Regions from separate parts of the Pseudomonas sp. GW822-FHT06B12 genome, predicted to be linked through region 3. Evidence: predicted binding sites of a transcription regulator. Region 3 holds the regulator's gene; each other region holds the start of a gene.
What was found. Region 3 encodes sigma-54, which starts transcription at its own class of promoters, with help from an activator protein. Its sites were predicted from a motif close to ANTGGCATNNANNTTGCTNT; they were not measured.
Positions count from the first base shown of each region.

Region 1 (10,627 bases), on a different contig from region 3:
TCTGACGGCCGGACATGTCGCCGGACTTCATCACGTCGTAACGGTCGAAGATCGAGGTCAGGATGCCTGCACCGGAGGTCAGGGTCAGGAACTCGTTACGGAAACCGATCAAGCCACGAGCCGGGATGTTGTACTCAAGGCGCACACGGCCCTTGCCATCCGGAACCATGTTGGTCAGGTCGCCTTTACGGATACCGATCTGTTCCATGATCGAACCTTGCGATTCTTCCGGCAGGTCGATGGTCACGTTTTCGTACGGTTCGTGCTTGACGCCGTCAACCATGCGGATGATCACTTCCGGACGACCAACACCCATTTCGAAGCCTTCGCGACGCATGGTTTCGATCAGTACCGAGAGGTGCAGCTCACCACGGCCGGAAACCTTGAACTTGTCAGCCGAGTCGCCTTCTTCAACGCGCAGTGCAACGTTGTACAGCAGCTCTTTGTCCAGACGTTCCTTGATGTTACGGCTGGTCACGAACTTGCCTTCTTTACCGCAGAAAGGCGAGTCGTTTACCTGGAAGGTCATGGAAACGGTTGGTTCGTCAACGGTCAGCGGCTTCATCGCTTCGACGTTCAGTGGGTCGCACAGAGTGTCGGAGATGAACAGCTGGTCGAAGCCGCTGATGCAGACGATGTCGCCGGCAGCTGCTTCTTCAACGTCGATGCGGTGCAGACCGTGGTGACCCATCAGCTTCAGGATACGACCGTTACGCTTCTTGCCGTCAGCGTCGATAGCCACAACCGGAGTGTTCGGCTTGATGCGACCACGAGCGATACGGCCAACACCGATAACACCCAGGAAGCTGTTGTAGTCCAGAGCGGAGATCTGCATCTGGAACGGACCGTCACGGTCGACTTTCGGCGCTGGTACGTTGTCGACGATCGACTGGTACAGCGGGGTCATGTCGTCAGCCATTTCGGTGTGGTCCAGACCGGCAATACCGTTCAGGGCCGAGGCGTAGACGACTTTGAAGTCCAGCTGTTCTTCGGTAGCACCGAGGTTGTCGAACAGGTCGAAGATCTGGTCCAGAACCCAGTCCGGACGCGCGCCTGGACGGTCAACCTTGTTGATTACCACGATTGGACGCAGGCCGGCTTCGAAAGCCTTCTTGGTCACGAAACGGGTTTGCGGCATAGGGCCGTCTTGAGCGTCAACCAGCAGCAGAACGGAGTCAACCATCGACATTACGCGTTCAACTTCGCCGCCGAAGTCGGCGTGGCCCGGGGTGTCCACGATGTTGATGTGGTAGCCGTTCCAGTTGATGGCGGTGTTTTTCGCCAGAATGGTAATACCGCGCTCTTTCTCCTGGTCGTTGGAGTCCATCACGCGCTCGTCGTTGAGCTCGTTGCGCTCCAGGGTGCCGGATTGACGCAAGAGCTTGTCTACCAGGGTGGTCTTACCATGGTCAACGTGAGCAATGATGGCGATGTTGCGTAGATTTTCGATCACTTGTGTATCTCGATCAGAGGATTCGGTGTGCTGACAAGTCTTGGCAGCGATTTACAGTAGAGTCAGGCCTTGCCGTTACAGCTTGACGGCGGCGTCGGGGGGCCGGTGACGCAGGCCACAGGCAAACAGCCCCGGGCTCTTAGCTCGGTCGATAAACGCGCACATTGGCATGCCCCTCACTGAGCAAATGGTGGGCATGCAGGCGACTCATCACGCCTTTGTCGCAATACAGCAGGTACTGGCGAGTAGGGTCCAGTTCCTTGAAACGAGCGTTCAGAGCATAAAACGGCATCGCTTGTACCTCGACGCCAGCCAGTGTCAGCGGGTCGTCTTCAACGGCATCCGGGTGACGGATGTCGATGACGATCTGACCGGCCAGCGCTTCGCTGACTTCTTCAATCTGCAAGTCCTGGCCCAATTCATCGATTACGCGATCGATCGGCACCAGTTTGGCGTTCTCGAGCGCACGCTCAAGTACTGCCATATCGAATTCTTTCTCTTCATGCTCCACGCGCGGACGCTTGGCGTGGGTCTTGGGGTTCACCGAAATGACCCCGCAGTACTCTGGCATGTGCTTGGCGAAGTCGGCGGTGCCGATTTCGTTGGCCAGGTCGATGATGTCCTGCTTGTGACTGGCGATCAGCGGGCGCAATACCAGCTTGTCGGTCACGCAGTCGATCACGGACAGGTTCGGCAGCGTCTGGCTGGAAACCTGGGAAATCGCTTCGCCGGTGACCAGCGCCTCGATGTCCAGTCGATCAGCGATTCGGGACGCAGCGCGCAACATCATACGCTTCAATACTACGCCCATATGACTGTTATCGACTTTGCCGAGAATTTCTCCCAGCACTTCCTCAAACGGCACACTGACAAATAACACGCGCTGGGAGCTGCCGTACTTCTTCCAGATGAAGTGCGCGACTTCCATCACGCCCAATTCGTGGGCACGCCCGCCGAGGTTGAAGAAGCAGAAATGGCTCATCAGCCCGCGGCGCATGATCTGGTAAGCCGCGACGGTGGAATCGAAACCGCCGGACATCAGCACCAGGGTCTGTTCCAGTGCGCCCAGCGGGTAACCGCCGATGCTGTTGTGCTGGCTGTGGATCACAAACAACCGTTTGTCGCGAATTTCGATGCGAACTTCGATTTCTGGCTCTTTAAGCGAAATCCCGGCGGCGCCGCACTGACGACGCAGCTGGCTGCCGACGTATTTCTCGACGTCCATCGAGCTGAATTCGTGCTTGCCGGCACGCTTGCAGCGCACCGAAAAAATCTTCCCGGCCAGCGACTCACCGAAGTGCTGCCTGCACTTGGCGACGATGTCGTCGAAGTCGCCCAACGGGTACTCATCGACCTGCAGGAAATGCGCGATGCCCGGCATGCAGCTCAGGCGCTCGGTCATGTCCTTCAAGGCTTTGGGGTCACTGACGTGCGTTTCCAGCTCGAGGTTGTCCCACACGCCGTTCACCACCACGGCCGGGTCCAGATCGCGGAGCACGGTACGGATGTTTTTGGCCAATTGACGGATGAAACGCATCCGTACCGGGCGGCTCTTGATGGTGATCTCGGGGAAGACTTTTACGATTAGTTTCATGAAAACAGCGCGCGAGGGGCCAGCCGAAAAAGGGGGGCGCGGATTATAGCGGAAATTGCTCAAGGTTTAACCAGTTAATGTGCAGAAGGTTTTCAGTGCACCAAAACAGGTCATTTATGAAATTGAGCGCTACATTAAAGGGCGAGATTTTCCGCTTTAAAGTACTTTGCACCTTTATAAGCGTGATATTGGGGCAAAAAACCCAAGTCGGGGCACTGGCATGCAATTTGCTCCCTTGTGAGGCAGGTTGCCATGGCAGAGTATTCGCGCCGGCATCACCCACATTCTAAGGGCACTCCACTACCCGCCCGAAGCCACCCGGAGGACACTATGTCGAAGTCGGTTCAACTCATCAAAGATCATGACGTCAAATGGATTGATCTGCGCTTCACTGATACCAAAGGCACTCAGCACCACGTGACCATGCCGGCCCGTGATGCGCTGGATGAAGCCTTCTTCGAAGAAGGCAAAATGTTCGACGGCTCCTCCATCGCTGGCTGGAAGGGCATCGAAGCCTCCGACATGATCCTGATGCCGGACGACACCACTGCCGTCCTCGACCCGTTCACCGAAGAGCCGACCCTGATCCTGGTTTGCGACGTGATCGAGCCTTCGACCATGCAAGGCTATGACCGTGACCCACGTGCCATCGCCAAGCGCGCCGAGGAATACCTGAAGTCCACGGGTATCGGCGACACCGTTTTCGTCGGTCCAGAGCCTGAGTTCTTCATCTTCGACGAAGTGAAGTTCAAGTCCGACATCTCCGGTTCGATGTTCAAAATCTACTCCGAACAAGGTTCGTGGATGTCCGACCAGGACGTGGAAGGCGGCAACAAAGGCCACCGTCCAGGCGTCAAAGGCGGCTACTTCCCGGTACCTCCGTTCGACCACGACCACGAAATCCGTACCTCCATGTGCAACGCCATGGAAGAAATGGGCCTGGTCATCGAAGTTCACCACCACGAAGTGGCGACTGCTGGCCAGAACGAAATCGGCGTCAAGTTCAACACCCTGGTCGCCAAGGCTGACGAAGTTCAGACCCTGAAGTACTGCGTACACAACGTGGCTGACGCTTACGGCCGCACCGCGACCTTCATGCCTAAGCCACTGTACGGCGACAACGGTTCGGGTATGCACGTTCACCTGTCCATCGCCAAAGATGGCAAGAACACCTTCGCTGGCGAAGGTTATGCCGGCCTGTCCGACACCGCCCTGTACTTCATCGGCGGCATCATCAAGCACGGTAAGGCCCTGAACGGCTTCACCAACCCGTCGACCAACTCCTACAAGCGTCTGGTCCCAGGTTTCGAAGCGCCGGTAATGCTGGCCTACTCGGCTCGCAACCGTTCCGCTTCGATCCGTATTCCTTATGTATCGAGCCCTCGCGCTCGCCGTATCGAAGCACGCTTCCCGGATCCGGCAGCCAACCCATACCTGGGCTTCGCTGCACTGTTGATGGCTGGCCTGGACGGCATCCAGAACAAGATCCACCCTGGCGACGCTGCTGACAAAAACCTGTACGACCTGCCGCCTGAAGAGGCGAAAGAGATCCCACAAGTTTGCGGCAGCCTGAAAGAAGCCCTGGAAGAGCTGGACAAAGGTCGTGCGTTCCTGACCAAAGGCGGCGTTTTCAGCGACGACTTCATCGACGCTTACATCGCCCTGAAAAGCGAAGAAGAAATCAAAGTACGTACCTTCGTACACCCACTGGAATACGAGCTGTACTACAGCTGCTGATCCAGTAGCGCTCGCGTAAGCGGCGTAACGTGAAAAGGTCTCCTGCGGGAGGCCTTTTTTGTGGGCGAACACTTGTCATCGGGCCTACTGTTATAGGCATCATGCTCCTCCACGGAATGAAGACGAGACACCCCATGCGCCTACCTTTGTGCCTTGCACTGCTCACCGCCCTGTTTGCCAACATCGCCTGCGCTGCCACCCCGCCCCCTGCCCCGGCACCCGCTGCTCTCGCCCCGCTGCTCAGCACCATCCAGGAGCGCCTGGCGCTTGCCGACAAGGTCGCACTGAGCAAGTGGGACAGTGGCAAGCCTGTCGAGGATCGCCAGCGGGAACGCGACGTCATTGCCGGAGCCATCGCCGAGGCGCCCTACTACAAATTGAGCAATGAAACCGTCGAGCAGTTCTTCTCGGCGCAGATCGAAGCCAACAAACTGGTGCAGTACGCACACTTGTCCGACTGGCACGCACAAGGCAAAGCCCCCAACGACCCTCGCCCTGACCTCGATGGCCTGATCCGCCCGCAACTTGACCTGTTACAAAAACGCCTGCTGCAACAATTGGCCGATTTCACCCCGTATCGTAAAGACCCACACTGCCCGTTATGGCTGGCCAAGGCCAATAAAACCGTGGGCCAACAAGTGCCGCTGCGTGAGCTTGCGCTGATACGCGCCACCGCAGAGTTGTGCAGCGCCCATCCGTAGGAGCTGGCGAAGCCTGCGATCTTTGCGGTTTTATCGCCTCTGAAGATCAAAAGATCGCAGCCTGCGGCAACTCCTACGCAAGATTGATCGCTCTTTCGTGTCAGGGTGTTAGTGAATTGGGCCAACACGTAACCCTGACCTATGCTGCAACCCAACGTTTTCGTTTATTGGTCGTTTTTTATGGGTCGTGGTTTTCTATTCATCTTGCTGCTGATCGCCCTGCCCGCCACCGCGCAGATCTACCGGTACACCGACGCCAGCGGCAATACCGCCTACAGCAATCAGCCGCCCGATGGCGTGAAGAGCCAGGCCGTCGAGTTGCCGCCACTCAACAGTGTCGAACGCCAACCACCGATAGCCCCCGAACAACCGCCCCAACGCGCTGACAAAAACGCTGTCTATTCAGTGCTGGAGCTGACCGGCCTGCCCAGCGATGAAGCCCTGCGCGCCAACAACGGCACCTTCACCGTTGGCGTACAGATTCAGCCACGCCTGCAAGGGCCGCATCTGTTTCGATTGCTGCTGGACGGTCAACCGTATGGCCAGCCGAGCAACGTTCCGCGCCTGCAACTGGTGAACATCGATCGCGGCGAACACCACCTCGCGGTGCAGGTGCTCGCCGGAGAAAGCCTCGTGCAGCAGAGCCCGACCATCACCTTCACCGTGCAGCGGGTACACACCCCGTGAGGTGCTGGATGATCGCCACCTGCCTGTGGCTGATCGCCCTGCCGGCGCTGGCCGAGGTCTATACCTACGTCGACGCCCAAGGCAATCGGGTATTCACCGATCAGCCGCGCCCCGGCAACGCCAAGCGAGTAACACTGGCACCGGGTAATCGCATGTCCGCCAATCCCACCGGCGCCACATTGCCAGCGGCTACAAAGAAACCCGAGGAAAAACCACTGTTTCACTACGACATGCTTCGCGTACTCGTACCGGAGCCGGACGCTTCGGTGCGCAGCAGCGCGGGCGAGGTGATCGTCAGTGTCACCAACGAACCCACCCTGCAACACGGTCATCGCTATCGGCTGTTACTGGACGGCCAACCGACCGCCGATCCTGGCCCCAGCCCGGTGTTCGCACTGAGCAACATTGATCGCGGTACGCATCACCTCGCAGTGGAAATCCTCGACGAACACGGGCGGATCGTCGAACGCACGGCGAATCAGCCATTCCACATGCTGCGCATCTCTCTGGCGCAGAAGCGTCAGGTCAAACCCTGCACCCCCACCGATTACGGTCAGCGCCCGGAATGCCCACTCGCAGACAAGCCTGAAGAAGAAAAAGTCGGCATTTTTTCTTTCTTCTAAACGTCGTTCAGGTTTGCGCACTATATTGGTGCAATGAACTGCACCGTACCCATATTCCAACCCATTTTGGTTCGAAAGTACCCGCAAACGCTGGCAGAACGCCGCGCAAACGAGCGTCAAACGCCTGTTTCAGGGCCTGAACGCTTCTTTTCGGAGCCTTGGTTTGGTTTTTGCATTTTCCTTGCATCAGCGCCTTCTTCTCGCGCGCGCCTGCTCCAAAAGAGGTCCTAATGACCATCAGCGACGCACTGCACCGCTTGTTACTCGACAACCTGACCACCGCCACCATTCTGCTCGACGCCGAACTGCGCCTTGAGTACATGAATCCCGCGGCTGAAATGCTCCTGGCCATCAGCGGCCAGCGCAGCCATGGGCAATTCATCAGCGAGCTGTTCACCGAATCGACCGAAGCCCTGAACTCCTTGCGCCAGGCGGTCGAACAAGCGCACCCGTTTACCAAGCGCGAAGCGATGCTCACCGCCCTGACCGGTCAAACCCTGACCGTCGACTACGCAGTGACGCCGATCCTCAGCAATGGCGACACGCTGCTGCTGCTCGAAGTGCACCCACGCGACCGCTTGTTGCGCATCACCAAAGAAGAAGCGCAGCTCTCCAAACAGGAAACCAGCAAGATGCTGGTGCGCGGCCTCGCTCACGAGATCAAGAACCCGCTTGGCGGGATTCGCGGCGCCGCTCAGTTGCTGGCCCGCGAGCTGCCGGAAGAAAGCCTCAAGGACTACACCAACGTCATCATCGAGGAAGCCGATCGCCTGCGTAACCTGGTCGATCGCATGCTCGGCTCAAACAAGCTTCCGTCGCTTGCCCTGTGCAACGTCCACGAAGTGCTGGAGCGCGTCTGTCATCTGGTGGAAGCCGAAAGCCAGGGCTGCATCACTTTGGTGCGCGACTACGACCCGAGCATTCCCGATGTATTGATCGACCGCGAACAAATGATTCAGGCCGTCCTGAACATCGTGCGCAACGCGATGCAGGCCATCAGCAGCCAGAACGAGTTGCGCCTGGGCCGCATTACCTTGCGTTCGCGCGCCATGCGCCAGTTCACCATCGGCCACGTGCGTCATCGTCTGGTGACCAAACTCGAAATCATCGACAACGGCCCGGGGATTCCTGCGGACCTGCAAGAAACCATCTTCTTTCCCATGGTCAGCGGCCGCCCGGACGGTACCGGGCTCGGCCTGGCCATTACCCAGAACATCATCAGCCAGCACCAGGGCCTGATCGAATGTGACAGCCATCCAGGCCACACCACATTCTCGATCTTTCTGCCACTGGAACAAGGAGCCACATCGACATGAGCCGTAGTGAAACCGTGTGGATCGTCGATGACGACCGTTCTATCCGTTGGGTCCTGGAAAAAGCCTTGCAACAGGAAGGCATGACCACGCAAAGCTTCGACAGCGCCGATGGCGTGATGAGCCGCCTGGCGCGCCAGCAGCCGGACGTGATCATCTCCGACATCCGCATGCCCGGCGCCAGCGGTCTGGACCTGCTGGCACGGATTCGCGAGCAACACCCTCGGCTACCCGTGATCATCATGACCGCGCACTCCGACCTGGACAGCGCTGTCGCGTCCTATCAGGGCGGCGCTTTCGAGTACCTGCCCAAGCCGTTCGACGTCGATGAAGCGGTGTCGCTGGTCAAGCGCGCCAACCAGCACGCCCAGGAACAGCAAGGTCTGGAGGTTGTACCCACCCTGACCCGCACCCCGGAAATCATCGGTGAAGCTCCGGCGATGCAGGAAGTGTTTCGCGCCATCGGGCGCTTGAGCCACTCCAACATCACCGTGCTGATCAACGGTGAATCGGGTACCGGTAAAGAACTGGTGGCCCACGCCCTGCACCGTCACAGCCCGCGGGCGGCCTCGCCGTTCATCGCGTTGAACATGGCGGCGATCCCCAAGGACCTGATGGAGTCCGAGCTGTTCGGCCACGAAAAAGGCGCGTTCACCGGCGCGGCCAACCTGCGGCGCGGGCGGTTTGAACAGGCGGATGGCGGCACACTGTTTCTCGATGAAATCGGCGACATGCCAGCCGACACTCAGACTCGCTTGCTGCGGGTATTGGCCGATGGCGAGTTCTATCGCGTTGGCGGTCATGTGCCGGTCAAGGTTGACGTGCGCATCATCGCCGCGACTCACCAGAACCTGGAAACCCTGGTGCACGCCGGGAAATTCCGTGAAGACCTGTTCCATCGTCTGAACGTGATCCGCATCCACATTCCGCGCTTGTCGGACCGTCGCGAAGACATTCCGACCCTGGCCAAGCACTTCCTCGCCCGCGCCGCGCAAGAACTGGCGGTGGAGCCGAAGCTGCTGAAAAACGAAACCGAGGAATACCTGAAAAACCTGCCGTGGCCAGGCAACGTGCGTCAGCTGGAAAACACCTGCCGCTGGATCACGGTGATGGCTTCGGGTCGCGAAGTGCACATCAGCGACCTGCCACCCGAACTGCTGAGCCTGCCACAAGACTCGGCACCGGTGACCAACTGGGAGCAAGCGCTGCGTCAGTGGGCCGATCAGGCGCTCGCACGCGGTCAGTCGAGCCTGCTCGACAGCGCGGTGCCGAGCTTCGAGCGGATCATGATCGAAACCGCCCTCAAACACACCGCCGGCCGCCGCCGCGACGCTGCCGTGCTGCTGGGCTGGGGCCGCAACACCTTGACCCGCAAGATCAAGGAGTTGGGGATGAAGGTCGATGGCGGGGATGATGATGAAGGGGATGAGGGTTAACCAGCCTTTAGCTCTTCGCTGATCTCCAGATCCAATCGCGAGCAAGCTCGCTCCCACAGTGGATTTTCAGTGTTTCACTATCGTGTGAACACCATTGAACCCTTGTGGGAGCGAGCCTGCTCGCGATGCTTTTGGGGGCTGCGTGCACCGCCTCAATGCACCGTGAACCGCAATCGCGCATCCCACGGGAAACAAAATCCCGCCTCCAGCAACACGAAAACCCATATCACAAAAAAGCCAAAGCCCCGAATCACGGGGCTTTCAGCGCTGTACGCGGGCTTTTTGTTTCAACTGATTAAAACCTGGCACGCCCCCTGCAATAGTCCAATCACTACCCAGTTTCGGGGACCTTGGTACAGGCAGGCCGGGGATTCCCCTCTTTACATCCGGGGTTCATCACGCAGACCGCGACGAACCCCTTCCCGTTTTGGGGACCCTGGTACAGGCAGGCCGGGGATTCCCTCTTTACACCGGGGCTTGCGACGCAACGCGCAACCCCCTCCCGTTTTGGGAACCTTGGTACAGGCAGGCCGGGGATTCCCTCTTTTATTGCTCCTGGAGATGGATCTCCAACCGCCAGCGGTCATTGACCTCGCTACCGGCCCATTCACCCTTCAGGGGACGGGCCGCCACCAGCGTCAGCAACAAGCCCTTATCACTCAAACGCACCCGCCAGTTCACGTCCTTGTCGTTGAGCTTCAACTGGCCGTTCTGCGCCTTGCCTTCAGCCTCGAACAGCAATGCGACGCTGCCGTCGATGAATTCGCCGTGGGTCTTCGGTTCGTTGTTGAACCACACCACCAAACCATCCGGTTCGACCTCTACCTGTTGTAACTCGGTGGGGTCGGGCGCGGTCAGACGACCGATCATCATCCCGACCATGACACCGACGATCGCCAATGAGGCCATCACCCGAGGGAATAGCTTCGGTCGCGGGTCCACTTCAGGCGTAGAATGCCGCCCATCTTTACCTTCGGAGCCGTGCATGTTTCACGTCATCCTTTTTCAACCAGAAATTCCGCCGAATACCGGCAACGTTATCAGGCTGTGCGCCAACAGTGGCTGCCACCTGCATTTGATCGA
Region 1 is NZ_JBXALR010000002.1:459,013-469,639, forward strand. It holds gene typA (translational GTPase TypA) at 1-1,453, opposite strand, end outside; gene thiI (tRNA uracil 4-sulfurtransferase ThiI) at 1,593-3,047, opposite strand; gene glnA (glutamate--ammonia ligase) at 3,378-4,784, shown strand; gene AC1RKH_RS06760 (chorismate mutase) at 4,919-5,485, shown strand; gene AC1RKH_RS06765 (DUF4124 domain-containing protein) at 5,666-6,172, shown strand; gene AC1RKH_RS06770 (DUF4124 domain-containing protein) at 6,181-6,795, shown strand; gene glnL (nitrogen regulation protein NR(II)) at 7,026-8,111, shown strand; gene ntrC (nitrogen regulation protein NR(I)) at 8,108-9,544, shown strand; gene AC1RKH_RS06785 (hypothetical protein) at 10,091-10,531, opposite strand; gene AC1RKH_RS06790 (tRNA (cytidine(34)-2'-O)-methyltransferase) at 10,530-10,627, shown strand, end outside.
Region 1: the regulator sigma-54 is predicted to act here: its motif matches at 3,262-3,281, upstream of glnA (glutamate--ammonia ligase).

Region 2 (10,627 bases), on a different contig from region 3:
CACGACTTCTGCCTGCTCCAGATGAACGAGGGTAATGACCTGATCGGTGACCATTGGTCGGGCAAGTTTTTGTCCGATGGCTTGATCGACGTTCGTCAGATATCCCTGATTGATCTGGCTGATATCGCGCTCACGCAATGTCACGTCATGAGGCTCGATGATCCCGGCCCGATTGAGGGGGCGAGTGGTCGTGACGACCGCGCGAAACAGGCGGACTTGAGCGGGTACGAAGACCGTCCAGGGGGAGGCGCCATCGCAACGGACTTTCACCGTAACCCGGCCTATAGGCCTGGCCGGACTTTCCAGTGTCGCTGTCAATTCCTTGTCGCACGCCGGCATGTGCATGCGCGGGTCGAGTTTGTTGACCTCGATTTCGTAGCGCCCTTCGGTTTGACTGGTGGCCAAATAGTCTTCTACGGTGAATTCAAGAAAGCCCTGAGTGACGCCGATAAGTAGATCAGGCAAGGTAACCGGGTCAGCAAAGGCAGGGCTGCCAGCGTTCAACAGGCATACGGCTGACAAAGCGCCGAGGAATTTGCGGCACATTGATGTCAGGCGTCGGGAAAATGTCGTTTTTGCGTTCATAACAGTTAAAAAGCAAGCGCCGTGCCGTTTAGTGATGAATGTGCGTCGCAACACACTTAGCGTTGGTGGTGTAGGAGTCTGGGCATGGCTGGTGTAATGGATTCGGTAAACCAGCGCACGCAACTGGTAGGGCAGAATCGCCTGGAGCTGTTGTTGTTCCGTCTCGACGGCCAGCAGCTTTACGGGATCAACGTGTTCAAGGTTCGGGAGGTGCTGCAATGCCCCAAACTGACCCTGATGCCCAAGTCCAGTCCTGTCGTGTGCGGCGTGGCGAATATTCGGGGGGCAACCATTCCGATTCTGGATCTGGCAATGGCGACCGGCTCAGGCGGGTTGCAGGATCAAAGCAATCCCTTCGTCATCATCACGGAGTACAACACCAAGACCCAGGGGTTCCTGGTGCGGTCGGTCGAGCGGATCGTCAACATGAACTGGGAAGAGATCCATCCACCGCCCAAGGGCACGGGTCGCGATCATTACCTGACCGCTGTGACTCGAGTCGACAATCAGTTAGTCGAAATCATCGACGTGGAAAAGGTCCTGGCGGAAGTGGCGCCGACGTCGGATGTGATTTCGGCTGGCGTGATCGATGCCGAAACCCAGCACAAGGCGATTTCCTTGCGAGTGCTGACGGTCGATGACTCGTCGGTGGCACGCAAGCAGGTCTCGCGATGCCTGCAGACAGTGGGGGTTGAAGTCGTTGCGTTGAACGACGGTCGGCAAGCGCTGGATTACCTGCGCAAACTGGTCGACGAGGGCAAGAAGCCGGAAGAAGAGTTTTTGATGATGATTTCCGACATCGAAATGCCCGAAATGGACGGTTACACCCTTACCAGCGAGATCCGCAGCGACCCTCGCATGCAAAAGCTCCATATCATCCTGCATACTTCGTTGTCAGGTGTGTTCAATCAGGCGATGGTGAAGAAAGTCGGAGCTGATGACTTCCTTGCCAAATTCCGTCCTGATGACCTGGCATCCCGGGTAGTCGACCGGATCAAAGCAGCAGACAACAGCTAGTGGCCTTCGCTCCTGGCGTTCAACACGATTTAAGAGGCGGCATCATTGTCTACGGGTAATTTGGATTTCGAACAGTTCCGGGTCTTCCTGGAAAAAGCCTGTGGCATTTTGCTCGGTGAAAACAAGCAGTATCTGGTGTCGAGCCGTCTCAACAAACTGATGGAACAGCAAGGCATCAAGTCCTTGGGTGAGTTGGTTCAGCGCATTCAGACCCAGCCGCGAAGTGGTTTGCGCGAGATGGTGGTGGACGCGATGACGACGAACGAAACCCTCTGGTTTCGCGACACCTATCCGTTTGAAGTCCTGAAGAACAAAGTGCTGCCCGAGTCCATCAAGGCCAGTCCCGGCCAGCGTCTGCGGATCTGGTCGGCGGCTTGCTCGTCCGGACAGGAACCGTATTCGCTGTCGATGTCGATCGACGAGTTCGAGCGGGTCAATATGGGTCAGTTGAAGATGGGGGTGCAGATCGTTGCCACCGACCTGTCCGGGACCATGTTGACCAACTGCAAGACCGGCGAGTACGACAGCCTGGCGATCGGTCGCGGTCTTTCGCCGGAGCGCTTGCAACGTTACTTCGATCCGAAAGGGCCGGGGCGTTGGGCAATCAAGGCGCCGATCAAGAGCCGGGTAGAGTTCCGCTCGTTCAACCTGCTGGACAGCTACGCCAGTCTCGGCAAGTTCGACATCGTGTTTTGTCGCAACGTGCTGATCTACTTCTCTGCTGAAGTGAAGAAAGACATCCTGATGCGTATTCACAGCACGTTGAAGCCGGGCGGTTATTTGTTCCTGGGGGCTTCCGAAGCATTGAACGGTTTGCCGGATCATTACCAGATGGTCCAGTGCAGCCCGGGGATCATCTACCAGGCGAAGTGATTGGCCGGTAGTCGGTACTGCATAAAAGACGGGAGTCCTCAGGGGCTCCCGTTTTTTTTTGCCCGACAATCACCAATGATCTGCACGGTCCACTGTGGGAGCGAGCTTGCTCCGGGCGGCGTTCCGACGATAGCGTCGTATCAGTCGACATCAATGCAACCTGCCGCACCGTTATCGCGAGCAAGCTCGCTCCCACAGGGGCCGGTGTTGTTCTCCCGAGCCGTGACAAGCGGCAGAAAAGCGGCAGGCGCCGGAAATCCGTTGCCGCTTTTCTGGCATTGCCGCTTTGCCGCCACCCGCAAAGCCCCGGTTCATGGGGTTTTATAAGCTGGCACGGGGCTTGCTATAACCCTGTTACGAAAAATCAGGTCACCCAAAGGTTTCCGACATGAGCATCAGCTTCGATAAAGCGCTCGGTATCCACGAACAAGCCCTGGGCTTCCGCGCTCAGCGTGCCGAAGTCCTGGCCAACAACATTGCCAACGCCGATACCCCGAACTACAAGGCTCGGGATCTGGACTTCTCGTCGGTTCTGGCCGCCCAGAACGACAAGAACAAGAACGGCACTTTCGCTTTGAACATGACCAATAGCCGTCATATCGAAGCCCAAGGCCTGAGCAGTGGTGACGAGTCGTTGCTGTATCGCACGCCGATGCAACCGTCGATTGACCAGAACACCGTGGACGCCCAACTGGAACAGTCGAACTACGCGGAAAACGCGGTCAACTTCCAGGCCAGCTTCACGCTGCTCAACAGCAAATTCAAAGGGTTGGTATCAGCCCTGCGCGGGGAGTAACCCATGTCTCTGTCCAGTGTTTTCAACATTGCCGGTAGCGGCATGAGTGCTCAAACCACTCGCTTGAACACCGTCGCCAGTAACATCGCCAACGCCGAGACCGTCTCTTCGAGCATCGATCAGACCTACCGTGCCCGTCACCCGGTGTTCGCCACCATGTTCCAGGGCGGCCAGTCCGGTGGCAGCGATTCGCTGTTCCAGAACCAGGATGCTGCGGGTCAGGGCGTGCAAGTACTCGGCGTGGTGGAAGATCAAAGCAACCTCGAGGCACGCTACGAGCCGAACCATCCAGCGGCTGACGCCAAGGGTTACGTCTATTACCCCAACGTCAATGTGGTTGAGGAAATGGCTGACATGATTTCCGCCAGTCGTTCGTTCCAGACCAACGCGGAAATGATGAATACCGCCAAAACCATGATGCAGAAGGTCCTGACCCTCGGTCAGTGATAAGGGGCGATTTTTATGAGCGTTACCGATTCCACCGGCGGCCTGAGCATGACCGATCTGCTGGCGAACTCTTCGGTCAAGACCAGCAGTTCGACCAGCAATAGCCTTGCGGCGGCAACCCAAAGCGCGACCGGCAGCAAGGCGTTGGGCAAGGATGCGTTCCTGCAACTGCTGGTGACGCAACTGAAGAACCAGAATCCGCTTTCGCCGCAGGACAACGGCGCATTCGTTGCTCAACTGGCACAGTTCAGCAGCCTTGAAGGGATCACTTCCCTCAATACGACCGTGAGTTCCCTGGCCAGTAATTTCAACTCTTCCCAGGCCTTGCAGGCTTCCTCCCTGGTTGGCCGTTCGGTGATTGCGCAAACCGGCACTGCCCAGATCAGCGATGCGAGCAAGGGGCTGACCGGTACGGTCAACCTGGCATCGTCGATCTCCGATGGCACGGTGAAGATCAGCGATGCAAGCGGAAATGTCGTGAGAACCCTCAATCTGGGCAGCCAGCCTGCGGGCAGCGCCAGCTTCAGTTGGGACGGCAAGGACAGTAGCGGCACTTTGGTTCCAGCGGGCACGTACACCTTCAAGGCCAATGCTCCGGTCAATGGCACGGCGACCGATCTGGCCACCTACCTGCCAGCGACAGTCAACAGCGTGACCATCAGTCAAACCGGCGGCGAGTTGATGCTCAACCTCGCAGGTCTGGGCTCTATCGCCCTGTCCAAAGTTCAAACCATTGGTATATAGAGCCGGCTAACGCGGCATAAAGGAGTGGAATATGTCTTTCAATATCGGCCTTAGCGGTCTCTATGCAGCCAACAAACAACTGGACGTGACCGGCAACAACATTGCCAACGTCGCGACCTCCGGTTTCAAGTCCTCCCGTGCAGAATTCTCGGATGTCTACTCGGCGACCAAGCTGGGTAACGGCAGTAAAGTCGTTGGCAGCGGCGTGCGCCTGGCCAACGTTTCCCAGCAGTTTACCCAGGGTGATATCAGCAACACCGGTAACGTGCTGGACATGGCCATCAACGGCTCTGGCTTCTTTACCCTGAGCAATAACGGTTCGACGTCCTACACTCGTGCTGGTACGTTCAAGGTCGACAAGGATGGTTTCGTTACCAATACCGATCAAACCGCCCGTTTGCAGGGTTACGGTGTCGATGCCAACGGCAAAGTCATCAACGGTGTGTTGACCGACCTGAAAATCGATACCTCGAACCTGGCACCAAAACCGACTTCGACCGTGTCCTCGACGATCAACCTGAACTCGACCTCTCCGGTGATTGACGACACGCTCCCGGCTAACAAATTCGACCCGGGCACCCTCGCCACCTATACCAAATCGTTCAGTACGCCGATCTATGACAGCCAGGGCAACTCGCACGTCATGGATCAATACATGGTGAAGACCGGTGCCAACACCTGGAAGACCTACACCCTGGTAGACGGTCGCAACCCGGATGCCACTGGCAGCGACCCGAAAGTCACCCCCCCGGTTGCTACGACCATGACGTTCGATACGACTGGCAAACTGGTCTCGGTGGCAACACCACCGGCGACGCCTGCGGCACCTAACGCAACCAACACCGTGACGTTGGCCAGCTGGGTGCCGGGTACTGTCACCAACGGTGTGTGGGCGGCCAACGGCGCGGCACCAAGCGCTAGCGGCACGACCATTTCGATGAACAACACCACACAGTTCAACGCTGATTCGGCTCGCTCCATCCCGGCTCAGGACGGTTACGCCACGGGCGAAATCACTAACCTGACCATCGACGGCACCGGCACCCTGTTCGCCAACTTCAGCAACAACCAGAACAAGGCGATCGGCCAGGTCGCCCTGGCCAGCTTCACCAACGAGCAAGGCCTGCAAGCCGTAGGCGGTACCAGCTGGAAAGAGACGTTCGCCTCGGGTATCCCGGGTTATGACGCGCCAACCACCGGTACGCTGGGTTCGATTCAGTCCAACTCCCTGGAAGAGTCCAACGTCAACCTGACCAATGAGCTGGTCAACCTGATCAAGGCGCAGAGTAACTACCAGGCCAACGCCAAGACCATCTCGACCCAAAGCACCATCATGCAGACCATCATTCAGATGACCTGATGTTGGTTGGTTGATAGCGCTTCACAGAAAGCCCCTCGCAAGAGGGGCTTTTTTGTGGCCGGGATTTTTGTCAGGAGCTGAGGTTCTGGTTGCCTGTGCTGGCCCCATCGCGAGCAAGCTCGCTCCCACATTGGATCTCCTGTGAATGCACTATTTGTAAACACCAGAGATCATTTGTGGGAGCGAGCTTGCTCGCGATGGGGCCAGTACGGTCACCGCTTTCCTGGAGACAAAAGAAAACCCCCGATCAATCCAGAGGACTCATCGGGGGTTTCAGATAAGCGCCTTGCGGCGCTTACTGGCTCAGCTTATTGGCAAGCTTCGCAATCCGGCTCGTCGATGGCGCACGCCTTCGGCACTGGAGCAGGACCTGCCGGAGCGGCCAGGACCGAGTCGTCACCGTGGTTGCCGCCGCTGGAAACAGCGTTCAGCTTACCGGTGTTGATGGTCGACTTCTCGGTGCTGGTCGCGGCCAGGGCGCGGAGGTAGTAAGTGGTTTTCAGGCCACGGTACCAAGCCATGCGGTAGGTCACGTCAAGCTTCTTGCCCGATGCGCCGGCGATGTACAGGTTCAGCGACTGGGCCTGGTCGATCCACTTCTGACGACGGCTGGCAGCGTCAACGATCCACTTGGTGTCCACTTCGAACGCGGTCGCGTAGAGCTCTTTGAGTTCTTGCGGGATGCGTTCGATCTGCTGCACGGAACCGTCGTAGTACTTCAGGTCGTTGATCATGACCGAGTCCCACAGACCGCGAGCCTTGAGGTCGCGAACCAGGTACGGGTTGATCACGGTGAATTCGCCCGACAGGTTCGATTTCACATAGAGGTTCTGGTAGGTCGGTTCGATCGACTGCGAGACGCCGGTGATGTTGGCGATGGTCGCGGTCGGTGCGATGGCCATGATGTTGGAGTTACGAATACCTTTCTGTACGCGAGCACGCACCGGTGCCCAGTCCAGGGATTCGTTCAGGTCAACGTCGATGTACTTCTGGCCACGCTGATCGATCAGGATCTGTTGCGAATCCAGCGGCAGGATGCCCTTGGACCACAACGAACCCTGGAACGTCTCGTAAGCGCCACGCTCGTCAGCCAGGTCGCAGGAAGCCTGGATCGCGTAGTAGCTGACCGCTTCCATCGACTTGTCGGCGAACTCGACGGCAGCGTCGGAACCGTAAGGGATGTGCTGCAGGTACAAAGCGTCCTGGAAGCCCATGATGCCCAGACCGACCGGACGGTGCTTGAAGTTGGAGTTCTTCGCTTGTGGCACCGAGTAGTAGTTGATGTCGATCACGTTATCGAGCATGCGAACGGCGGTGTTCACGGTGCGTTCAAGCTTGGCGGTGTCCAGCTTGCCGTTGACGATGTGGTTCGGCAGGTTGATCGAGCCCAGGTTGCAAACGGCGATCTCGTCCTTGTTGGTGTTCAAGGTGATCTCGGTGCACAGGTTCGAGCTGTGAACCACGCCAACATGCTGCTGTGGGCTGCGCAGGTTGCATGGGTCTTTGAAAGTCAGCCATGGGTGGCCGGTTTCAAACAGCATGGAGAGCATTTTGCGCCACAGGTCTTTGGCCTGGATGGTCTTGAACAGCTTGACCTTGCCCGGGTACTCGGTCAGGGCTTCGTAGTACTCGTAACGCTCTTCGAAGGCCTTGCCGGTCAGGTCGTGCAGGTCTGGAACTTCGGACGGCGAGAACAAGGTCCACTTGCCGTCATCGAAGACGCGCTTCATGAACAGGTCAGGGATCCAGTTGGCGGTGTTCATGTCGTGGGTACGACGACGGTCATCACCGGTGTTCTTGCGGAGCTCGATGAACTCCTCGATGTCCATGTGCCAGGTTTCCAGGTAAGCGCAGACAGCGCCTTTGCGCTTGCCACCCTGGTTAACGGCGACAGCGGTGTCGTTCACCACTTTAAGGAACGGTACAACGCCCTGGGATTTGCCGTTGGTGCCCTTGATGTACGAGCCCAATGCGCGGACCGGAGTCCAGTCGTTGCCCAGGCCGCCAGCGAATTTCGACAACATGGCGTTGTCGTGAATCGCGTGGTAGATGCCCGACAGGTCATCCGGCACGGTGGTCAGGTAGCAGCTCGACAGCTGTGGACGCAGGGTGCCGGCGTTGAACAGGGTCGGCGTCGAGGACATGTAGTCGAAGGACGACAACAGGTTGTAGAACTCGATCGCACGGTCTTCCTTGTTCTTCTCTTCGATCGCCAGACCCATGGCCACGCGCATGAAGAAGATCTGTGGCAGTTCGAAACGCACGCCATCCTTGTGGATGAAGTAACGGTCGTACAGGGTTTGCAGACCCAGGTAGGTGAACTGCTGGTCGCGCTCGTGGTTGATCGCCTTGCCGAGTTTTTCCAGGTCAAAGGTGGCCAGGACCGGGTTCAGCAATTCGAATTCGATACCCTTGGCGATGTAGGCAGGCAGGGCCTTGGCGTACAGGTCGACCATTTCGTGGTGAGTCGCGCTTTCGGCGACTTCCAGGAAGCTCAGGCCTTCGGCGCGCAGGGTGTCCATCAGCAGGCGTGCGGTCACGAACGAGTAGTTCGGCTCACGTTCAACCAGCGTACGGGCGGTCATCACCAGTGCGGTGTTGACGTCGGTCAGTGCCACGCCGTCATAGAGGTTCTTCAGGGTTTCGCGCTGGATCAGGTCACCGTCGACTTCTTCCAGGCCTTCGCAGGCTTCGGTGACGATGGTGTTCAGGCGGCCCATGTCCAGTGGAGCAAAGGTGCCGTCGGTGCGGGTGATACGGATCGACGGGTGAGCCTGTACCGCTTCCTCGGCAGGCGCGCGGGTGGCGCGTTCCTTGGAGCGGCCGTCACGGTAGATCACGTAGTCGCGAGCGACTTTTTGCTCGCCGGCACGCATCAGGGCCAGCTCGACCTGGTCCTGGATTTCTTCGATGTGGATGGTGCCGCCCGATGGCATGCGACGCTTGAAGGTCGCGGTGACTTGTTCGGTCAGGCGGGCAACGGTGTCGTGGATTCGCGACGAGGCAGCAGCAGTGCCGCCCTCAACTGCGAGAAACGCTTTGGTGATGGCGACGGTGATTTTGTCATCGGTGTAAGGAACGACAGTGCCGTTACGCTTGATCACGCGCAGTTGGCCTGGCGCGGTGGCGGACAGATCCGAATTCGAATCAGCGGCCATCGGCGCGGTGCCCTGCGGGTTCTCGCGAGTTGTGTCGGTTTGCATGGGTGTCTCCACGTTCTCTATGTTTGTTTGGGCACCATGAAGGTGCCCACCGTTCCGTCCTGAAGCACTACAACCGGCAAGCGCCGGGCATAACAACTTCGGGACAGTCAGGAAGGGGGCTGTTGAGCGCCGCTTCCTTGCCGAAGTCTTTGGTCTCAAGCCTGGGGCCGAAAACCGAATTCCGTTTGGGCGACAGTTATTGACTGCAACACCCGTACCGTTTTCGCCGTTGGGGGCTGAAAAACAGTCGCCATCCGCAGGTGCGGTTTGGGCTTCTGAAAATGCGTTTGGTTCAACCAAAAACATGCAAGAAAAGCACTTGAGTTTCTTGTCTGATTTGTGTTTGGTTTTTCGTGCAAAACCCTACATGTAGGGTTTTTTTGAACGCGAGCTACAAGATAATGCGTTTGGGGGGGTGATTGCAACGTACTACCTGTGGATAAAGCTGTGCGTAAAATGTGTATGAAACTGCCAATCAGCGTGTAGGCCGCGACCCTGCTGGGGTAGACCGTTTGTCATAGAATTTCGCCCTGAAAAATAGCCTGGGGCGGATTTTTGCGGGCGCGAACCCTATCACAAAAAAACGCAGTTACCGAGCGCATTTGCCAGCTTGTGTTCTCAAGGGGAGGCATTGCTACAATCGGTCACTGCATACGCAGTCTTATCCACTTCAATCATTACAAAAAGACCAGTGGATCCTTCCTTTAATAGTGTTCGGCAAAGAGGTCACCCGTGGAGCAAGAAGCCTGGCAGGTATTGATTGTCGAGGATGACCAGCGCCTGGCCGAGTTGACTCGTGAGTACCTGGAAAGCAACGGTCTGCGGGTCACCATAGAAGGCAATGGAGCGCTGGCGGCGGCGCGGATCATTACCGAGCAACCGGACCTGGTGATCCTTGACCTGATGCTCCCCGGTGAAGACGGCCTGACGATTTGCCGCAAGGTTCGTGATCGCTACGACGGGCCGATCCTGATGCTCACCGCACGCACTGACGACATGGACCAGATCCAGGGTCTGGACATGGGCGCCGACGACTACGTGTGCAAACCGGTGCGCCCGCGTTTGTTGCTGGCGCGGATCCAGGCCTTGTTGCGACGTAGCGAAGTACCAGAGCCTGCGGCACCGGAAAAACTCCGTCGTTTGCAGTTCGGCCCGCTGGTCGTCGACAACGCCCTGCGTGAAGCGTGGCTGCATGACAACGGCATCGAATTGACCAGTGCCGAGTTCGATCTGCTCTGGCTGCTGGTGGCCAACGCCGGGCGGATTCTGTCCCGCGAAGAAATCTTCACTGCGCTGCGAGGCATCGGTTACGACGGTCAGGACCGCTCGATCGATGTACGCATTTCGCGGATCCGGCCGAAGATCGGTGATGACCCGATCCATCCGCGGCTGATCAAGACCATTCGCAGCAAGGGTTACCTGTTCGTTCCTGAAGCCTGTGTAGACCAGCCCCTGTGAACTCGATCTTCCTGCGCATTTATGGCGGCATGTGCGCCGCGCTGATTCTGGTGGCGGTGCTCGGCGTACTGGCCTTGAACTTGCTCAATCAGGTGCGCAGCGAGCAATACCGCGAACGCCTGGCCCATGGCACGTTTTCCTTGA
Region 2 is NZ_JBXALR010000010.1:68,494-79,120, reverse strand. It holds gene flgA (flagellar basal body P-ring formation chaperone FlgA) at 1-585, opposite strand, end outside; gene AC1RKH_RS21220 (chemotaxis protein CheV) at 670-1,602, shown strand; gene cheR (protein-glutamate O-methyltransferase CheR) at 1,648-2,475, shown strand; gene flgB (flagellar basal body rod protein FlgB) at 2,864-3,271, shown strand; gene flgC (flagellar basal body rod protein FlgC) at 3,275-3,718, shown strand; gene flgD (flagellar hook assembly protein FlgD) at 3,734-4,462, shown strand; gene flgE (flagellar hook protein FlgE) at 4,494-5,822, shown strand; gene AC1RKH_RS21190 (ribonucleoside-diphosphate reductase subunit alpha) at 6,131-9,025, opposite strand; gene AC1RKH_RS21185 (response regulator) at 9,758-10,483, shown strand; gene AC1RKH_RS21180 (ATP-binding protein) at 10,480-10,627, shown strand, end outside.
Region 2: the regulator sigma-54 is predicted to act here: its motif matches at 2,803-2,822, upstream of flgB (flagellar basal body rod protein FlgB).

Region 3 (10,627 bases):
CATGATGCCGAACTGGCCTTCCAGCCGGGGTGGCCGCATGTTGGCAAGGTCAGCGGTGATGTGTTCATCGAAGACAGTGGTGTGCGCATTCTGGCCAGCAAAGGGCAGTTGCTCGACACTCAGGTGCACGATATCTACGTCAACATTCCTCATGCGCCCGCCGGGCAGAACCCTCACCTGTTCCTCGACGGTACTTTTTCCGGCGGCCTGGGTGATGGCCTGAAGATTCTTCAGGACGCACCGATCGGTACCGGTCCGACCTTTGCCGGTTGGCAGGGCGAGGGTGAATTGCAGGGTAGCCTGAAACTGGATATCCCCTTGGCCAAGGGCGAAGAACCGAAGATTGTGGTCGACTTCAAAACCGCCAAGTCGCGTCTGAAGCTGAGCGATCCTGTGCTTGAGCTGACGCAGCTCAAAGGTGATTTCCGCTTTGACAGTGCCAAGGGGCTCAGTGGCCAGAACATTACTGCGCAGGCGTTCGAACGGCCGATCAGTGCACAGATTTATGCCAATGGCAGCCCCGGCAAATTCAGCACGCGGGTAACCGCCAACGGCCAGGTGGCAGTGAAAAAGCTCACCGATTGGCTGAACGTCACTCAGCCGTTGCCGGTCTCCGGGACGATCCCCTATCAGTTTCAGCTCAACCTCGACGGCCCCGACAGCCAGTTGATGGTCAGTTCCAGCCTCAAGGGCGTAGCCGTCGATTTGCCGGCACCGTTCGGCATGTCCGCCGCGCAAGGTCGCGACACGGTGTTCCGCATGACCCTGCAAGGGCCAGAGCGGCGCTACTGGCTCGACTATGGTGATCTGGCGGACTTCACTTACGCGGCGCCCAGCGGCAATTTTGCCGATGGTCGTGGCGAGTTGTTCCTGGGTACCGGCAACGCACAGTTGCCGGGCGATAAAGGCCTGCGCATACGGGGCGTGCTGTCGGAGCTGGATGTCGAACCATGGAAAGCCCTGATTGATCGATACGCCGGGCAGGATCCGGGCGGTAACGCCAAGCAATTGCTCAGTGGCGCAGACTTCAAGGTCGACAAGCTCACGGGGTTTGGCACCACGCTGGATCAGGCCCGGCTGCAACTGGATCGCAAGCCGACTGCCTGGGCGTTGCAACTCGATAGCCAACAAGCCAAAGGCACTGTGGGGATTCCCGACGCCAAGTCCGCGCCGGTTGCGATCAACCTGCAATACGTGCGGTTACCGGCGCCTGATCCGAAAGTGCAGGCCGACGAGAATGCACCGGACCCGCTGGCGTCGGTCGACCCAACGAAAATTCCTGCACTGGATATCAAGATTGACGAGCTGTATCAGGGCACTGATCTGGTGGGCGCCTGGTCGTTGAAGGTCCGCCCAATCGTCAAGGGCATTGCCTTCAATAGCATGAATCTGGGCCTCAAAGGCATGCAGTTGCAGGGCGCGGGTGGCTGGGAAGGTGTGGCGGGTGCCAGTAGCAGCTGGTACAAGGGGCGTCTTGAGGGCAAGAACCTTGGGGATGTGCTCAAGGGCTGGGGATTTGCGCCGACGGTGACCAGCGAAGAGTTCCATATGGACATCGACGGCCGCTGGCCTGGCTCACCCGCCTGGGTCGGTCCAAAGCGTTACTCCGGCAGCCTGGACGCCACTCTACGCAAAGGGCAGTTCGTTGAAGTTGAAGGGGGCGCGCAGGCGTTGCGGGTGTTTGGCCTGCTCAACTTCAACTCGATCGGCCGTCGCTTGCGCCTGGATTTCTCCGACCTGTTCGGCAAAGGCCTGAGTTACGACCGGGTCAAGGGGCTGCTGGTGGCCAGCAATGGTGTTTACGTCACTCGTGAGCCGATCCTCATGACCGGCCCATCGAGCAACCTGGAGCTCAACGGTACGCTGGACCTGGTGGGTGACCGGGTCGATGCGAATCTGCTGGTGACCTTGCCGTTGACCAACAATTTGCCGATTGCGGCACTGATTGTCGGCGCGCCAGCGGTAGGCGGTGCACTGTTTCTGATCGACAAACTGATCGGTGATCGCGTGGCGCGCTTTGCCAGCGTCAAATACACCATCAAAGGCCCGTGGAAAGAGCCGAAAATCACCTACGACAAACCTTTTTGACTCTCTTTTTCAGAACGCACTCTCCAGGCCTATGGAGTAGCATGGTCGTAAGCCCCTGTATGTGTTGATTCCAGATAAGGAAATGGCCATGTCTTTTGCGGTGATTCAAATGGTCAGCCAGAGCGACGTGCCGGCCAACCTGATCCAGGCTCGGCTCCTGCTCGAGCAAGCGGCGGCGGGCGGTGCGCGACTGGCGGTGTTGCCGGAAAACTTCGCCGCCATGGGCCGTCGCGACATCGCTGACATCGGTCGCGCCGAGGCGTTGGGCGAAGGTCCGATCCTGCCCTGGTTGAAACAGACCGCTCGTGACCTCAAGTTATGGATAGTGGCCGGCACGTTGCCGTTACCGCCGGTTGACCAGCCCCAGGCGAAATCCAATGCCTGTTCGTTGTTGATCGATGAGCACGGCGAGACAGTGGCCCGCTACGACAAGTTGCATTTGTTCGATGTCGATGTGGCAGACAATCGCGGCCGCTACCGCGAATCCGATGACTATGCTCACGGCAGTAAGGTGGTGGTTGCCGATACGCCGGTCGGTCGGGTTGGCCTGACGGTTTGCTACGACTTGCGTTTTCCGGAGCTGTACAGCGAACTGCGCGCAGCCGGGGCAGAGCTGATTACCGCACCGTCGGCGTTTACCGCTGTAACGGGTGCGGCCCATTGGGAAGTGTTGATCCGCGCGCGGGCCATCGAGACCCAGTGTTACGTGCTGGCGGCCGCCCAGGGCGGAATACATCCGGGGCCGCGTGAGACTTTCGGCCATGCGGCAATTGTCGACCCGTGGGGCCGCGTGCTGGCGGAGCAGGATCAAGGCGAGGCCGTGCTGCTGGCTGAACGCGATAGCAGCGAACAGGCGTCCATCCGGGCGCGGATGCCGGTGTCCAGTCACCGGCGCTTTTTCTCGCAGGGCGCGCAGCGACCTGCCTCAGAACGTGGAATTAAGGCGTAAAACCATGAGCGAGTTGTTGTCCTCAGTCAGTGAACATCTGCTAGCGCCGGGCGGCGTGACCATCGAGAACCTGCAAAGCGTGTTGGGTGATCTGGCCGGCCCGGGCATCGATGCAGCCGACCTGTATTTTCAGGGCCAGATTTCCGAGTCCTGGGCTCTGGAAGACGGCATCGTCAAGGAAGGCAGCTTCAACCTCGATCAAGGGGTTGGCGTGCGTGCGCAATCGGGTGAAAAAACCGGTTTTGCCTACAGCAATGCAATCACCCTTGAAGCCCTGGGCCTGGCGGCCCGCGCCGCCCGTTCGATTTCCCGCGCCGGGCAAAACGGTACGGTACAAGCATTCAGCACTCAGGATGTCGCCCGCTTGTACGGGCCGGATAATCCGCTGGAAGTGATGACACGCGCCGAGAAAGTCGAGCTGCTCAAGCGTATCGATGTGGCGACTCGCGCGCTCGATCCGCGTATCCAGCAAGTCACCGTGAGCATGGCTGGGGTCTGGGAGCGCATTTTGGTGGCCTCCACCGACGGTGGTCTGGCTGCCGATGTGCGACCGCTGGTGCGCTTCAATGTCAGCGTGATCGTCGAGCAGAACGGTCGCCGCGAGCGTGGTGGTCATGGCGGCGGCGGGCGTACCGATTACCGCTATTTCCTCGCTGACGACCGTGCCATGGGCTACGCCCGTGAAGCGTTGCGTCAGGCGCTGGTCAATCTGGAAGCCATTCCGGCGCCGGCCGGCACCTTGCCGGTGGTTCTGGGGTCGGGCTGGTCCGGCGTATTGCTGCATGAAGCGGTTGGCCACGGCCTGGAAGGTGACTTCAACCGTAAAGGCAGTTCGGCCTACAGCGGTCGCATGGGTGAAATGGTTGCGTCCAAACTCTGCACCATCGTCGATGACGGCACACTGGCCGGTCGCCGTGGTTCGCTGAGCATCGACGATGAAGGCACTCCGACCGAGTGCACCACGCTGATCGAAAACGGCGTGCTCAAGGGCTACATGCAAGACAAGCTCAATGCTCGCCTGATGGGCTTGGCGCGCACTGGCAATGGTCGCCGTGAGTCTTACGCGCACCTGCCGATGCCGCGCATGACCAATACATACATGCTCGGTGGCGAAAGCGATCCGGCAGAAATCATTGCTTCGGTGAAGAAGGGTATCTACTGCGCCAATCTGGGCGGCGGACAGGTCGACATCACCAGCGGCAAGTTCGTGTTCTCCACCAGCGAAGCGTACCTGATCGAGGACGGCAAGATTACCGCGCCGGTCAAAGGGGCAACGTTGATCGGTAACGGTCCGGAAGCCATGAGCCGGGTGTCGATGGTCGGTAACGATCTGGCGCTGGACAGCGGGGTAGGGACGTGTGGCAAGGATGGGCAGTCGGTGCCGGTGGGTGTCGGCCAGCCAACCTTGAAAATCGATGCGATCACCGTGGGTGGCACGGGCGCATAAAAAGATGCGTAGGAGCTGCCGCAGGCTGCGATCTTTGCTTTTAAAAGATCAAAAGATCGCAGCCTTCGGCAGCTCCTACGGGGGCGAGGTTATTCAGCGCAAACCGCGTTGAGTCTCGTCCAGCTCACGGATGTACTTGAAGATTTTTCGGCTGGAAGCAGGAGGCTTGCTTTGGGCGAGCTCGTGCTGGGCCTGACGGATCATGGAGCGCAGTTGCTGGCGATCCGCTTCCGGGTAGTCGACGACGAACTTTTCCAGTACGGCATCGTCACCGGCGATCAAGCGATCGCGCCAGCGTTCCAGACCGTGGAAACGTTCGTTGTACTGGCGAGTGGAGGCATCGAGTTGGTCCAGCAGCGACAGAACGGCGCTGATGTCCTGATCGCGCATCAGCTTGCCGATGAACTGCAGGTGCCGTTTACGCGCGATGTTCGCGGTGTGCTTGGGCGCGTCGGCCAGAGCCCGGCGCAAAGCGTCGGTCAACGGCAGTTTTGCCAGCAAGTCAGGCTTGAGTGTTGTAAGGCGCTCGCCAAGATCAACCAGAGCATGCAGCTCGCGTTTGACCTGGGTTTTGCTTTTTTCTCCCCCGTCGAGGGAGTCGTCGTAAGAATCAACCATGGTGGCAGTCCGCAAAGAAACGCCGCCATGATAACCAGTCGGGGGCCGCTTGTCCGGCCCGGTCGCTCGATGACCTTAACCGAAAGCAGAATTTGAGTGGAGAACAGCATGAGTGCAGTTGAAAGCGTCGGCCCACAAGCGTTGCCGGCACTGCAAGAGCAAGTCGAGCAGATCATCGCCGAAGCCAGGCGCCAAGGTGCCAGCGCCTGCGAAGTCGCCGTGTCTCTGGAGCAGGGCCTGTCGACCTCGGTGCGTCAGCGGGAAGTTGAAACCGTTGAGTTCAACCGTGATCAGGGCTTCGGCATTACCTTGTATGTTGGCCAGCGCAAAGGCTCGGCCAGCACCTCGGCCAGTGGCCCCGAGGCGATTCGCGAAACCGTCGCCGCTGCATTGGCCATCGCCAGGCACACCTCCGAAGACGAACACTCGGGCCTGGCCGACGCCGCGCTGATGGCCAAGGACTTGCCGGACTTCGACCTGTTCCACGAATGGGACATTACTCCGGAGCAAGCGATCGAGCAGGCGCTGGCCTGCGAAGCGGCGGCGTTTGCCACCGACAGCCGGATCAAGAACGCCGACGGCACCACCTTGAGTACTCATCAGGGCTGCCGCGTATATGGCAATAGCCATGGCTTTATCGGCGGTTATGCGTCGACGCGTCACAGCCTGAGCTGCGTGATGATTGCCGAAGCTGATGGCCAGATGCAGCGCGACTATTGGTACGACGTCAATCGCCAGGGCAATCTGCTGGCCGATCCTGTGAGCATCGGCCAGCGTGCGGCGCAACGGGCGGCCAGCCGCTTGGGCGCGCGTCCGGTACCGACCTGCGAAGTGCCGGTGCTGTTTTCCGCAGAATTGGCCGGCGGTCTGTTCGGCAGTTTCCTCGGCGCGATTTCGGGCGGCAATCTGTACCGCAAGTCTTCGTTCCTCGAAGGCGCGCTGGGCCAGAAGCTGTTCCCTGAATGGTTGACTATCGATGAGCGTCCGCACCTGATGCGCGCGATGGGCAGTTCGGCGTTCGATGGCGATGGTCTGGCAACGTATGCCAAGCCATTCGTCGAGAAGGGCGAGTTGGTGTCTTACGTATTGGGTACTTATTCAGGTCGTAAACTCGGCATGCCGAGCACCGCCAACTCCGGTGGTGTGCACAACCTGTTCGTCACCCACGGTGATGAAGACCAGGCGGCGCTGTTGCGGCGCATGGGACGCGGCTTGCTGGTGACCGAATTGATGGGCCAGGGCTTGAACATGGTCACCGGTGACTACTCTCGCGGTGCGGCGGGTTTCTGGGTCGAGAATGGTGAAATCCAGTTCGCGGTCCAGGAAGTGACCATCGCCGGCAACATGCGTGACATGTTCAAGCAGATCATTGCGGTGGGTAATGACCTGGAATTGCGCAGCAACATTCGCACGGGTTCAGTGTTGATCGAGCGGATGACGGTGGCCGGCAGCTAAACCCTTGCTGTTAAGCAAAAAAAGCGCGCCACCCAATGGGTGGCGCGCTTTTTTAATGGCTGCGATCTTTTACTCGCCTTCGCCGAAATAGTCGTTGATCAGCGCTTTCAACGCATCCAGCGCATCCTGAGCTTGATCACCTTCTGCGTGGAGGTGGATCGTCGTTCCCTTGCCGGCGGCCAGCATCATCATGGACATGATGCTCTTGCCATCGACCATCTTGTTCTGGTCGGGGGAGCGGCCCACTCTGATCTCACAGGGAAACTCCGCAGCTTTGCCCACGAATTTGGCGGAAGCGCGGGCATGCAGGCCCAGTTTGTTGATGATTTCAATTTCCAGAGCGGGCATCGCGGTGTGAATCCTTTAGCTAAGGTCGCGGTGGCGAACCTGGACGTTCTTCAGGGATTGTTGCAGGACCTGACCCAGACGTTCGGTCAGGTAGACGGAGCGGTGATGCCCGCCGGTGCAGCCAATGGCGATTGTGACGTAAGCGCGATTGCTGGCGGCAAAGCGCGGCAGCCATTTGAGCAGGTAAGTGGAGATGTCCTGGAACATCTCTTCGACATCCGGCTGAGCGGCCAGATACTCGGCCACTGGCTGGTCCAGCCCGGACTGTGTACGTAGCTCCGTTTTCCAGTACGGGTTCGGCAAGCAGCGCACGTCGAACACCAGGTCGGCATCCACCGGCATCCCCCGCTTGAAGCCGAAGGACTCCACCAGAAACGCAGTGCCCGGCTCTGGCTGGTTCAGGAGGCGCAACTTGATGGTATCGCGCAACTGATACAGGTTCAGATGGGTGGTGTTGACCTTGAGGTCGGCCAGGTCAGCAATCGGCCCGAGCAGATTGGTCTCGTCTTCGATGGCTTCGGCCAGCGAGCGGTTGGCGTTACTCAGCGGGTGGCGGCGACGGGTTTCCGAGAATCGCTTGAGCAGGGTTTCTTCGTCGGCATCCAGATACAGCACATCGCATTGGATGTGCCGGCTGCGCACTTCTTCCAACAGCTCCGGGAAGCGTGACAGATGGCTCGGCAGATTGCGCGCATCGATGGAAACAGCGACCAGGGGCTGCGCCAGTTCGGTGTGAATCAATGCGCGCTCGGCCAACTCCGGCAACAGGCCGGCCGGCAGATTGTCGATGCAGTAGTAGCCATTGTCCTCAAGTACATCGAGGGCGGTGCTTTTACCTGAGCCTGAGCGGCCGCTGACGATGATCAAGCGCATGGTTAGTGACCGTTCTGCTCGTCGAGGACAACCTGATACAAGGCTTCATTGCTGGTGGCGCTGCGTAGACGATCGCGGACTTCTTTACGATCAAGCATGCTGGCGATCTGGCGGAGCAGTTCCAGGTGCGCATCGGTAGCGGCTTGCGGGACCAGCAAAACGAACAGCAGGTCGACCGGAGCGCCGTCGATGGCGTCGAAATCTATAGGGGCGTCCAGGTGCATCAAGGCACTGATGGGCGACTCGCAACCTTTGAGGCGGCAGTGGGGGATGGCGATGCCGTTGCCAAAACCGGTCGAACCGAGTTTTTCACGGGCAATCAGGCTCTCGAAGACATCTTGCATCTCCAGATCCGGCACTTCGCGGGCGATCAGGTTGGCAATTTGTTCAAGGGCGCGTTTTTTACTGCCGCCCGGCACGTTCACCAAAGAACGGCCGGGGGTCAGGATGTTTTCAAGTCGGATCATGGGTTGGGAGTATTAACGACCGGTTGCGCCTTGGAGCTGGCCCTGGGTCTTTTCCTTATGCTTTTTGAGTTGGCGATCCAGTTTGTCGGTCAGGGCGTCGATCGCGGCATACATGTCGTTATGCTCAGCGTTGGCGACCACTTCTCCACCGGGGATATGCAGCGTGGCTTCGATTTTCTGCAGCAGCTTCTCGACGGTCAACGTGACCTGCACATTGGTGATCTTGTCGAAATGCCGTTCTAATCGTTCGAGTTTTTCGCCGATGTAGATGCGCAGGGGTTCGGTCACTTCCAGTTGGTGTCCACTGATGTTGACTTGCATACAGCTTCTCCTTCGTTGCCAGTGCATAAGGCGGCAGGCTGGTTTGCCTGCCACTAGAGCGTGTCCGAAAAGTTTTCGAACACACCCTGGAACGCTATGGCGTAGCCCGTCACATCAACCGCTTGCGTTCGCTCGAAGGCGCGATCCCCAGGGATTCGCGGTACTTGGCGACGGTGCGGCGGGCCACCTGAATGCCTTGTGCCTCCAGTAAACCAGCGATCTTGCTGTCACTCAACGGCTTTTTCTGATTTTCCGCGGCAACCAGTTTTTTGATGATCGCGCGGATCGCTGTGGACGAGCATTCACCGCCTTCAGAGGTGCTGACGTGGCTGGAGAAAAAGTATTTCAGTTCATAAATACCGCGTGGGGTATGCATGAATTTTTGCGTGGTTACCCGTGAAATCGTCGACTCGTGCATGCCGACCGCTTCGGCGATGTCATGCAGGACCAACGGCTTCATTGCCTCATCGCCGTACTCAAGGAAGCCGCGCTGGTGTTCGACGATCTGGGTAGCGACTTTCATCAGGGTTTCGTTGCGGCTTTGCAGGCTCTTGATGAACCAGCGTGCTTCCTGCAACTGATTGCGCATGAAGGTGTTGTCGGCGCTGGTGTCGGCGCGACGGACGAAACCGGCGTATTGCGGGTTGACGCGCAGACGCGGAACCGACTCCTGGTTCAGCTCCACCAGCCAGCGCTCGTTATCTTTGCGCACGATGACGTCGGGAACCACGTATTCGGCTTCGCTGGACTCGATTTGCGAGCCCGGACGCGGGTTGAGGCTCTGTACCAGCTCGATGACCTGGCGCAGTTCATCTTCCTTGAGCTTCATGCGGCGCATCAGCTGGCTGTAGTCGCGGCTGCCCAACAGGTCGATGTAGTCGATGACGAGGCGCTTGGCCTCGGCCAGCCAAGGGGTCTTGACGGGCAGTTGGCGCAGTTGCAGCAACAGGCATTCGCCGAGGTTGCGTGCGCCGATGCCGGCCGGCTCGAATTGCTGGATGCGATGCAGGACGGCTTCGATCTCGTCCAGCTCGATGTCCAGTTCCGGATCGAAGGCTTCGAGGATTTCCTCGAGGGTTTCGTCCAGGTAGCCCTGATTGTTGATGCAGTCGATCAGGGTCACCGCGATCAGTCGATCGGTGTCGGACATCGGCGCCAGGTTCAATTGCCAGAGCAGATGGCTCTGCAGGCTCTCGCCGGCGGAGGTGCGAGTGGTGAAGTCCCATTCGTCGTCATCGTTGCTCGGCAGGCTGCTGGCGCTGGTCTGGTAAACGTCTTCCCAGGCGGTGTCGACTGGCAGTTCGTTAGGGATACGCTCGTTCCAGTCGCCTTCCTCGAGGTTATCCACCGTGGGGGCGGTTTCCTGGTAGGAGGGTTCCTGGATGTCGGTGTTGGGTTTCTGCTCGATGTTGTCCGCCATCGGGTCGGCGTTATCGAAGTCGTCGCCTTCTTCCTGGCGTTCGAGCATTGGATTGGACTCCAATGCCTCCTGGATTTCCTGTTGCAGGTCCAGGGTCGACAATTGGAGCAGGCGGATGGCCTGTTGCAGCTGCGGTGTCATCGTCAGCTGCTGGCCCATTCTCAAGACTAGCGATGGTTTCATGGCAGGGGCTTAACACCTTATTCGCCGGCGCACATGCGCCATCCACTACAGGGCGCCGGAGCGCCAAACATAAGCAAATTATATGCCTGAAACTGAAGTGTTTGCCTAGAGCGCTGTAACAATAAATACGTATAGATTTTTATTGGGACAAGCGCTCCAGCGACTGACCAGGCACCTCAGTGCTTACAGGCGGAACTCATGGCCCAGGTACACTTCCTTGACCAGGTCGTTGGCCAGGATGGTTTCGGCGTCGCCTTCGGCGATCAGTTGGCCGTCGTTGACGATGTAAGCGGTTTCGCAGATGTCCAGGGTTTCGCGGACGTTGTGGTCCGTGATCAGCACGCCAATGCCCTTGGCCTTGAGGTGATGAATGATCTGCTTGATGTCACCCACCGAAATCGGGTCCACGCCAGCGAAGGGTTCGTCGAGCAGGATGAATTTCGGTGCCGTGGCCAGGG
Region 3 is NZ_JBXALR010000005.1:323,179-333,805, reverse strand. It holds gene AC1RKH_RS13940 (YhdP family protein) at 1-2,088, shown strand, start outside; gene AC1RKH_RS13935 (carbon-nitrogen hydrolase family protein) at 2,177-3,037, shown strand; gene tldD (metalloprotease TldD) at 3,042-4,484, shown strand; gene yjgA (ribosome biogenesis factor YjgA) at 4,578-5,102, opposite strand; gene pmbA (metalloprotease PmbA) at 5,211-6,557, shown strand; gene AC1RKH_RS13915 (HPr family phosphocarrier protein) at 6,627-6,905, opposite strand; gene rapZ (RNase adapter RapZ) at 6,921-7,778, opposite strand; gene ptsN (PTS IIA-like nitrogen regulatory protein PtsN) at 7,781-8,245, opposite strand; gene hpf (ribosome hibernation-promoting factor, HPF/YfiA family) at 8,258-8,566, opposite strand; gene AC1RKH_RS13895 (RNA polymerase factor sigma-54) at 8,676-10,169, opposite strand; gene lptB (LPS export ABC transporter ATP-binding protein) at 10,353-10,627, opposite strand, start outside.